Regions from separate parts of the Streptomyces sp. NPDC058221 genome, predicted to be linked through region 1. Evidence: riboswitches for the same ligand, from Rfam matches in the RefSeq annotation. Region 1 holds a riboswitch; each other region holds the start of a gene.
What was found. Region 1 has a riboswitch for thiamine pyrophosphate ahead of thiC (phosphomethylpyrimidine synthase ThiC). Riboswitches for the same ligand answer to the same signal wherever they lie in the genome.
Positions count from the first base shown of each region.

Region 2: another riboswitch for thiamine pyrophosphate. It lies ahead of thiO (glycine oxidase ThiO); the one in region 1 lies ahead of thiC (phosphomethylpyrimidine synthase ThiC).
Region 3: another riboswitch for thiamine pyrophosphate. It lies ahead of ACFVW8_RS25740 (thiamine ABC transporter substrate binding subunit); the one in region 1 lies ahead of thiC (phosphomethylpyrimidine synthase ThiC).

Region 1 is NZ_JBHVWF010000035.1:56,433-59,701, forward strand. Features, by position in the region: gene ACFVW8_RS14485 (YibE/F family protein) at 1-1,220, opposite strand, end outside; TPP riboswitch at 1,291-1,424, shown strand; gene thiC (phosphomethylpyrimidine synthase ThiC) at 1,417-3,192, shown strand.
Region 2 is NZ_JBHVWF010000077.1:34,114-37,382, reverse strand. Features, by position in the region: gene ACFVW8_RS23445 (Rv2175c family DNA-binding protein) at 1-180, opposite strand, end outside; gene ACFVW8_RS23440 (NAD(P)/FAD-dependent oxidoreductase) at 231-1,508, opposite strand; TPP riboswitch at 1,662-1,774, shown strand; gene thiO (glycine oxidase ThiO) at 1,772-2,953, shown strand; gene thiS (sulfur carrier protein ThiS) at 2,950-3,168, shown strand; gene ACFVW8_RS23425 (thiazole synthase) at 3,171-3,269, shown strand, end outside.
Region 3 is NZ_JBHVWF010000092.1:15,244-18,512, forward strand. Features, by position in the region: gene ACFVW8_RS25735 (ABC transporter permease) at 1-173, opposite strand, end outside; gene ACFVW8_RS25740 (thiamine ABC transporter substrate binding subunit) at 260-1,363, opposite strand; TPP riboswitch at 1,445-1,561, opposite strand; gene rlmN (23S rRNA (adenine(2503)-C(2))-methyltransferase RlmN) at 1,603-2,709, opposite strand; gene ACFVW8_RS25750 (phosphatidate cytidylyltransferase) at 2,814-3,269, opposite strand, start outside.

The DNA.
Region 1 (3,269 bases):
GAGGCGACCAGCCCGATCGAGCCGACCAGCGTACGCACGATCTCCTCCGCCACCAGTTCGCTGTTGGCCACCGTCCCCACGCTGCTCTGGGCGATCGAGAACAGCAGCAGCAGCGGGAGCGCGGCGCCCGCATAGGCCAGCACCAGGGTGTTGACCACTGAGGCGATGTGGTCGCGTCCGATTCTGATCCCTGCCCGGTAGAGCTGCTTCGTATTCATCGTCGGGTCCGCCTGGTGCAGTTCCCAGACCGCCGACGTCTGGGTGACCGTCACATCGTCGAGCACCCCCAGGGAACCGATGATGACGCCGGCCAGCAGCAGACCGCTCATGTCGATGTGCGGATACAGGCCGTGGATGAGGCCGGTGCTGTCGTCGGTGTTCCCGCTCAGGCTCGCCCAGCCGATGAAGAGCGAGCCGAGCAGCCCGATCAGCAGCAGTGAGATCAGGGTGCCGAGGACGGCGACGGAGGTGCGGGCCGTCAGCCCGTGGCAGATGTACAGGGCGATCAGCATGATGGCACTGGCCCCGACGACCGCCACGAGCAGTGGATTCGACCCCTGCAGGATGGCCGGCAGGATGAACAGGGTCAGCACGGCGAACGACAGGGCGAGCGCCACCAGTGCCATGACCCCGCGCAGCCGGCCCACGACGACCACCGCCACGGCGAAGATCCCGGCCAGCAGCGCCATCGGGAACTTCCGGTTCACATCCGTCACGGAGTACTGGAGATCGTGGGGCGCGTCGGGGGCGTACGCGACCACCACCCCCTGTCCTTCGCGCAGCTGCCGCGGTGCGTCGGGCTGCACCACCTCGATGAAGGTGCGCCCCTTGTCCTTGCCGCTCGTCACCTCGATCTCGGCCTTCTCACAACGGCCGGCCCCGCTGTCACCGGCGGCCGGCTCTCCCGTCGGCGGGGTGGACTCGCCGCTGGTGGGCAGTTGGGCCGCGTTCACGTCCTTGCAGTCGACCTTGTCGACGTTCACCACCCTGGCCTGCTGCGTCTGCCGGTCGAAGCCGACCCCGGTGCGCTCGTGCGCCGGCGCACCACCGGGCCAGAGCACCACGAGCCCGACCACGACCGCGGCCGCGAACGGTATCAGCACGGCGGCGATCACCCGGCGCAGATGCGTGGAAACGGGTGCGGCGGGGCCGTGGCTGTGGCTGTGCGCGTGAGGGTGCTGAGGACCCGGCTGCTCGGGGTCGATATGAGGGGACGTCACCGGCCGATCATCGCAAGAAGAACAGGGCCCTCTGTTCAGCACACCGGTGAGGGCGTTAGCGTGGTGGCACCTTTGCACACGCGGGAGCTCGGAGCACCGGGCTGAGAGGGCGCTGATCTCCGTACGTCCGTACGGGACACGCTGCGCCGACCGCCGAACCTGTTACCGGGTAATGCCGGCGTAGGGAGTAGGTCTCATGACCACAGCGGACGCACGCACGCCTGCCTCCAATCAGAGCGACGAGGCCGGGAAGTCCATCGGCTGGCACAAGGGGTACGTCCAGGGCTCACGCCCGGACCTCCGGGTGGCGGTCCGTCAGGTGCACCTCACCAACGGCAAGGACGTGACGCTGTACGACACGTCGGGGCCGTACACCGACCCCGCCGTCGACACCGATGTACGCCGCGGACTCGCACCTCTGCGGGAGAACTGGATCATCGCCCGCGGTGACACCGAGGAGTACGCCGGCCGCGCCGCGCGTCCCGAGGACGACGGGCTCAAGCACACCTCGCCGCGTGGGGGGCTGCGCAATCTCGACGCGGTCTTCCCCGGCCGGCCGCGCCAGCCGAGGCGCAGCCGGGACGGCCGCCCGGTGACCCAGCTGGCGTACGCCGGCCGGGGCGAGATCACCCCGGAGATGGAGTACGTGGCCATCCGGGAGAACGTCTCACCCGAGGTGGTACGCGAGGAGATCGCCGCAGGCCGGGCCGTGCTCCCGGCCAACGTCAACCACCCGGAGATCGAGCCGATGATCATCGGCAAGCGGTTCCTGGTGAAGGTGAACGCCAACATCGGCAACTCCGCGGTCACGTCCTCCATCGAGGAGGAGGTGGACAAGATGACCTGGGCGACCAAGTGGGGCGCCGACACGGTCATGGATCTGTCCACCGGCCGCAACATCCACACCACCCGTGAGTGGGTACTGCGCAACTCCCCGGTGCCGATCGGCACCGTGCCCCTCTACCAGGCCCTCGAAAAGGTCGACGGCAGGGCGGAGGAGCTGACATGGGAGATCTACAAGGACACCGTCATCGAGCAGGCCGAGCAGGGCGTCGACTACATGACGGTCCACGCCGGCGTGCGCCTGCCGTACGTTCCGCTGACGGCCCGCCGCAAGACCGGCATCGTCTCCCGGGGCGGCTCGATCATGGCCGCGTGGTGCCTCGCGCACCACAAGGAGTCTTTCCTGTACGAGCACTTCGAGGAGCTCTGCACGATCCTCGCGTCGTACGACGTGACGTACTCGCTGGGTGACGGGCTGCGCCCCGGATCGATCGCTGATGCCAACGACGAGGCGCAGTTCGCCGAACTGCGGACGCTCGGCGAACTGAACACGGTCGCCAAGCGGTTCGGGGTTCAGACGATGATCGAGGGCCCGGGACACGTACCGATGCACAAGATCAAGGAGAACATCGACCTCCAGCAGGAGATCTGCGAGGAGGCGCCGTTCTACACGCTCGGCCCGCTGACCACCGATGTCGCCCCGGCGTACGACCACATCACCTCGGGCATCGGAGCCGCGATGATCGCCTGGTGGGGGACGGCGATGCTCTGTTACGTGACGCCCAAGGAGCACCTCGGTCTGCCCAACCGGGACGATGTGAAGACCGGAGTGATCACGTACCGGATCGCGGCCCATGCGGCGGACCTGGCCAAGGGGCACCCCGGGGCGCAGGAGTGGGACGACGCCCTGTCGGACGCCCGGTTCGAGTTCCGGTGGGAGGACCAGTTCAATCTGGCGCTCGACCCGGACACGGCACGGGAGTTCCACGACGAGACGCTGCCGGCCGAGCCGGCGAAGACGGCGCACTTCTGCTCGATGTGCGGTCCGAAGTTCTGCTCGATGAAGATCTCGCACGACATCCGGCGTGAGCACGGCGGTTCGCAGTCGGAGATCGAGGCGGGCATGGCGGAGAAGTCCAGGGAGTTCGCGGCGAGCGGCAACCGGGTGTATCTGCCGCTGGCGGACTGACACCTGGCGTGGACGACCGTGGGCTCTTTTCCCGCCGGGGCCCGCGGTCGTGTCCCCCTGCCGGCTGCGGCCGTCCA
Region 2 (3,269 bases), on a different contig from region 1:
GTCGATGAAGGCGGCAGGCACCTGGAGCGCCCGGTTCTCACCACGTCGTACGGCGATGAGCTGGCCATCCTTGACCAGCTGCCGTACACGCGTCACCTGGACATCGAACAATTCGGCGATGTCCGGCAGGTGGAGCCAGGCAGGGACGAGAGCATCGATCTTTGCGTCAATCTCGGTCACAGGACAAGCCTGCCATCCCGGACTGACAGCCGATACCCGGACTCAGCCCTTCAGGGTCCCGCCACCTCCGGAAGGACCGCCGACTTCAGCGGCACGGACGCGTCACCGGCCGGCCCGGGGTCGAGCCGCGCCCCCGCCTCGATGAGCTTGCGCCCCTGGATCAGATCGCGCGGCCGGCCGACGGCGAGTACCGCGACCAGGACGCCGTCCCGCAGCCAGCACACCGACCAGGCGGCACCGGCCGGATCGCCTCGCCGCAGCAGGGTGTCCGCGCCCGCGTGGTGGCCCGCGTACTGCACGAACCGGCCGAACTGCTCGGACCAGAAGTAGGGCACGGGATCGTAGGCGGGCGGCCGCGCGCCGTCCCCGCCGGCCCCGACGATGTGGGCGGCCGCGGTCCGCGGCCCCTGCAGGGCGTTGTCCCAGTGGTGGACCAGCAGGCGTGCCCCGTAGCGAGCCGAGGGGAACGAGGCGCAGTCACCGACGGCGTACACATCGGGCAGCGAGGTGCGCAGGGCCGCGTCGGCGGTCACCGATCCGTCGGGGCCGAGCGCGACGCCGGAGCCGGCCAGCCAGCCGGTGGCCGGCCGGGCGCCGATCCCGACGACGACCGCGCCGGCCGGGACGGTGCGGCCGTCCGCCAGGACCACGCGGCCCGGCTCGATACGGGCCACCCTGGCCCCGGTGAGGAGTTCGGCGCCGCTCTCCGCGTACCAGGCGGCCATCGGGGCCGCGACCTCGGCGGGAAGCGCGCCGGCGAGGGGCCGTTCGGCGGCCTCGACGACGGTGACCGCGCAACCCGCGGCGCGGGCCGCGGTGGCGAACTCGGCGCCGATCCAGCCCGCGCCGACGACCACGACGGGGTGCCGCGCGTCCAGGACGGGCCGCAGCCTGGCCGCGTCGTCGAGGGTGCGCAGCAGATGGACGCCGGGCACGCCGTCGGAGCCGGGCAGCACGACGGGCTCGGCGCCGGTGGCGATGACCAGGACGTCGTAGGGAACGGGCCCGGCGGAAGTGTCCAGTTCATGGTCGGTGCCGCGTACGCCGGTGACTTCGCAGCCCAGCCGCAGCTCGATGCCGAGCGCCTCGAAGTCGATGTCGAAGGCGGATTCCTCGGCCTTGCCGAGCAGGACCGCCTTGGACAGCGGGGGGCGGTCGTACGGCTGATGGGGTTCGGCTCCGATCAGGGTGACGGCGCCGGTGAAGCCTTGCTCGCGCAGAGCCACGGCGGTCTGCACCCCCGCCATGCCCGCGCCGACGACGACCACCCGGCGCCCCGCCTGTTCCGACTGCCGCTCCGGCCGCTCTGCCCGCTGCTGCTCGTTCACCCGACCACCTTAATCAACTGACGACCCGTCAGGAAAGGGGTGCCTCCGCCGGTGCCTCCGCCGGCGCCTCCGCCGCGCCCGCACGGCTGCCCTCCCGCCGCTCCCGCAGGCCCTTCACCCGGTCCCGGGGGCGGGGTCTAGGGTGGCCCCACGTAAAACACTCGCGGGAGCCCGGGCGCACCGGGCTGAGAGGGAGGCTGGGCGGCCTCCGACCGTACGAACCTGATCCGGGTCATGCCGGCGAAGGGAGGGGCTGGACGCCCATGCGTATCCACCGCACGAGCGGGTCCGACGTCCTCGTCATCGGGGGCGGGATCATCGGGCTCGTCACCGCCTGGCGGGCCGCGCAGCGCGGTCTGCGCACCGCCGTCGTCGATCCGGATCCGGGCGGCGGGGCCGCCCGGGTCGCGGCCGGCATGCTGGCCGCCGTCACCGAACTGCACTACGGCGAAGAGATGCTGCTGGGGCTGAACGTCGCCTCGGCCGCGCGTTATCCGGCCTTCGCGGCCGAGCTGGAGGCAGCGAGCGGACAGGACATCGGGTTCCGCGCCTGCGGCACCCTGGCCGTCGCGCTGGACGCCGACGACCGCGCCCATCTGCGGGAACTGCACGAGCTCCAGCGCCGGTCGGGGCTGGAGTCGGAATGGCTCACCGGCCGCGACTGCCGCCGCCTGGAGCCGATGCTGGCGCCGGGCGTGCGCGGCGGTCTGCGGGTCGACGGCGACCACCAGGTCGATCCTCGCCGGCTGGCCACCGCGCTGCTGACCGCGTGCGAGCGGGCCGGGGTCGTCTTCCACCGTCAACGGGCCGAGGAGCTCGCGGTGGTGCGGGACCGGGCCGTCGGCGCCGTACTGGCCGACGGTTCGCGGCCGGCCGCCGATCAGACCGTGCTCGCCGCGGGCAGCTTCAGCGGCCGGCTCGCGGGGGTGCCGGACCACGTCCTGCCACCCGTCCGCCCGGTCAAGGGCCAGGTGCTGCGGCTGACCGTACCCACCGCGTACGCCCCCTTCCTCAGCCGCACCGTGCGGGCCATGGTCCGGGGCAGCCACGTCTACCTCGTGCCGCGCGAGAACGGCGAGCTGGTCATCGGTGCCACCAGCGAGGAGATGGGCTGGGACACCACCGTCACGGCCGGCGGGGTGTACGAGCTGCTGCGCGACGCCCACGAGCTGGTGCCCGGCATCACCGAGCTGCCGCTCACCGAGACCCGGGCCGGTCTGCGCCCCGCCTCACCCGACAACGCGCCGCTGCTCGGCCGCACGGCACTGCCCGGCCTCCACCTCGCCACCGGCCACCACCGCAACGGGGTGCTGCTCACACCCGTCACCGGTGACGCCATGGCGCAGCTGCTGGCCGACGGCGAGCTGCCCGAGGTGGCCCGCCCCTTCTCCCCCGGCCGGTTCCCGGCCGTCGCCGCCCCCGTACGTCAGGAGCAGCCCGCATGACCGCGCCCACCACCCTCTCCGTGTCCGTGAACGGCGAGGCCCTCGCCGTCGCGGCGGGCACCACCCTGGACGCCCTCGTCGCGACTCTGACGGCGGCCCCCTCGGGGGTCGCGGCCGCCCTGAACGAGACCGTCGTCCCGCGCGGCCAGTGGTCCGCCGCGGCGCTCACCGAGGGCGACCGGGTCGAGGTCCTGACCGCTGTCCAGGGGGGCTGACCGTGTCCGACGACCTCTTCACCCTCGGGGACACCGTTTTCGGCTCCCGGCTGATCATGGGGACGGGCGGGGCCCCCAGCCTCGATGTGCTGGAACGCTCA
Region 3 (3,269 bases), on a different contig from region 1:
GAGGCGAGCGCCTGCCAGAGGGTGAACCAGAGGACGTCCTGAATGTCCGGCCGGGTGAGCACCTCGCCGAACCGGCCGAACTGCCAGACCCCGTCGGCCTTGAGCCCGCGTCCGACGATCGCGACGACGGGATAGGCGAAGAACAGCGCGAAGAAGGCGACGGGCACGGCCATCAGGCCGAGCCGCACCGCGCTCCCGCGCCGCGCCCGGGCGCGTGCGCCCTTCCCGCCCGCGCCCGGTCCGCGTACGGGAGTCTTCGCTACTTCACTACGAGCGAGGACCATGACTGGACCCACTGCTCACGGTTCTTGGCGATCGTGTCCGGGGCGACGGTCGTCGGCTTGTCGACAACTGCGCCGAACTTCGTGAAGAGGTCAGGCACCTTCGCCCCCTTGGTCACCGGGCTGACGAACATGTTGAGCGGCATGTCCTCCTGGAACTTCTTGCCGATCAGGAAGTCCAGCAGGGCCTTGCCGCCCGCCTCGTTCTTCGCACCGTCCAGCAGACCGGCGAACTCGATCTGGCGGAAGCACGTCCCGGTGGCGACCCCGGTCGGGGCGGTCTTCGGCTTCGGGTCCGCGTACAGCACCTCGACGGGCGGGCTGGAGGCGTAACTGACGACGAGCGGCCGGTCGGCCTTGGCCTTCCTGCCGCCCGCGGAGCCGGAGAACTCCTCGTTGTACGCCTGCTCCCAGCCGTCGACGACCTTGACGCCGTTGTTCTTCAGCTTCTTCCAGTAGTCCTGGTAGCCGTCCTGCCCGTAGGTGGCGACGGTACCGAGGAGGAAGCCGAGGCCGGGCGACGAGGTCGCGGCGTTCTCGGTGACGAGAAGGTCCTTGTACGCGGGCTTCGCCAGATCGGCGAAGGACGTCGGCGGCGCCAGCTTCTTGTCGGCGAAGTACTTCTTGTCGTAGTTGACGCAGATGTCACCGGTGTCGACCGGGGTGACCCGGTGCTTCTCCGCGTCCAGCTGCACGTCGGCTGCGACCTGGTCGATGCCCTTGGCCTTGTACGAGGTGAACAGGCCGTTGTCGAGGGCGCGCGAGAGCAGGGTGTTGTCGACGCCGAAGAACACGTCGCCGCGGGGCGAGCCCTTGGTCAGGATCTCCTGGTTGAGGGCCGCGCCCGCGTCCCCGCTCTTCAGCACCTTGACCGTGTAGCCGGTCTCCCGGGTGAACTCCTTCAGCACGCCCTTGGAGGCGTTGAAGGAGTCGTGGCTGACGAGCGTGACGGTCTTGGAGCCGGAGCTCCCGGTACTTCCTGAACCGGACGCCGAGTCGTCGGAGCTTCCGCATCCGGCGAGCGCGGTGGCGCCGAGCGCGGCGGCGACGGCCGTCACCGCGATCTTCTGGGTGGTGCTCATGTGATTCCTCCTGGGATGACCAGGAAGAGACGCGGCCCTGCCCGCACCGGCGGAGAACCGGAAGCGGGCAGGGCGCAACAGCTTGAGTAAGGTCCGAACTTCCTACCCGGAATGACCCGGGCGAGGTTCAGAGGGTCTGCGGCCAACCTGTCCTCGGTGCCGCACTCTCAGCGCTGTGGCGCTCCCCTGTCGGAATATTAAATTGATTTCGAGCCCAGGCTACACGGCCGATTTCGGCCTCAGCGCTCGGACGCCGCCAGCTGCCCGCAGGCCCCGTCGATCTCCTGGCCCCGGGTGTCCCGCACGGTCACCGGCACCCCGTGGGCGGCGATGGCCTCGACGAACGCCTTCTCGTCCTCGGGCCGCGAGGCGGTCCACTTCGAGCCGGGCGTCGGGTTCAGCGGGATGAGGTTGACGTGCACCCGCTTGCCCTTGAGGAGCCGGCCCAGCCGGTCACCGCGCCAGGCCTGGTCGTTGATGTCGCGGATCAGCGCGTACTCGATGGAGATGCGGCGTCCGGACTTCTCCGCGTACTCCCACGCGGCGTCCAGCACCTCGCGCACCTTCCACCGGGTGTTCACCGGTACGAGGGTGTCGCGCAGCTCGTCGTCCGGGGCATGCAGCGAGACGGCGAGCCGGCACTTGAAGCCCTCGTCGGCGAACCGCAGCATCGCCGGCACCAGGCCGACGGTGGAGACGGTGATCCCGCGCTGCGACAGCCCCAGCCCGTCGGGCTCGGGGTCGGTCAGCCGACGGATCGCGCCGACCACCCGGTTGTAGTTGGCGAGCGGCTCGCCCATGCCCATGAAGACGATGTTGGAGAGCCGCGCCGGGCCCCCCGGGACGTCGCCGTCGCGCAGCGCACGCATGCCGTCCACGATCTGGTGGACGATCTCCGCGGTGGAGAGGTTGCGGTCGAGACCGGCCTGCCCGGTGGCGCAGAACGGGCAGTTCATCCCGCAGCCCGCCTGCGAGGAAATGCACATCGTGACCCGCTCCGGGTAGCGCATCAGAACGGACTCGACGAGCGTCCCGTCATGCAGCTTCCACAGCGTCTTGCGGGTGGTGTCGTCGTCACAGCTGATGTGGCGGACCACGGACATCAGATCGGGGAACAGCGCCTCGGCGAGCTTGTCCCGCGATCCGGCCGGGATGTTGGTCCACTCCGACGGGTCGTGCGCGTACCGCGCGAAGTAGTGCTGCGAGAGCTGCTGCGCGCGGAAGGGCTTCTCGCCGGTCGCGGCGACGGCTTCCTTGCGCTCGGCGGGCGTGAGGTCGGCGAGGTGCCGCGGCGGCTTCTTGGCTCCGCGGGGCGCGACGAAAGTGAGTTCTCCGGGCTTAGGCATGGTTCTTCCAGTGTCGCAGACAGAACAGTGAGGGCCCGCCGCCCTGTGGACAACGGACCCTCACCGATAAAAACGCAGGTCAGAAGGGGTTCATCAGTCGATGATCAGCTGGAGCCGACGAAAATCACCATCAGCAGCCAGACCACCGGGGCGGTCGGCAGCAAGGAGTCCAGCCGGTCCATGATCCCGCCGTGTCCGGGAAGCAGCGTCCCCATGTCCTTGATCCCGAGATCGCGCTTGATCATGGACTCGCCCAGGTCACCGAGGGTGGCGCTGGCCGCGACCGCGAGGCCGAGCAGCAGGCCCTGCCACCAGGAACCGTCGTCGATCAGGAACTGCATGCACAGCGCACCGGCCGCCATGGCGAAGGCGACGGCTCCGAAGAGGCCCTCGCGGGTCTTCCCGGGGCTGATGCGCGGCGCGAGCTTGTGCTTGCCGAACCGCCAGCCGACGGCGTAGGCGCCGGTGTCACTGACCACGGTCAGCAGCAGGAAGGTCAGGACCCGCTGCGGCCCGTCGTCCGCCGTCAGGAGCATGGCGACGAACGTGGCCAGGAACGG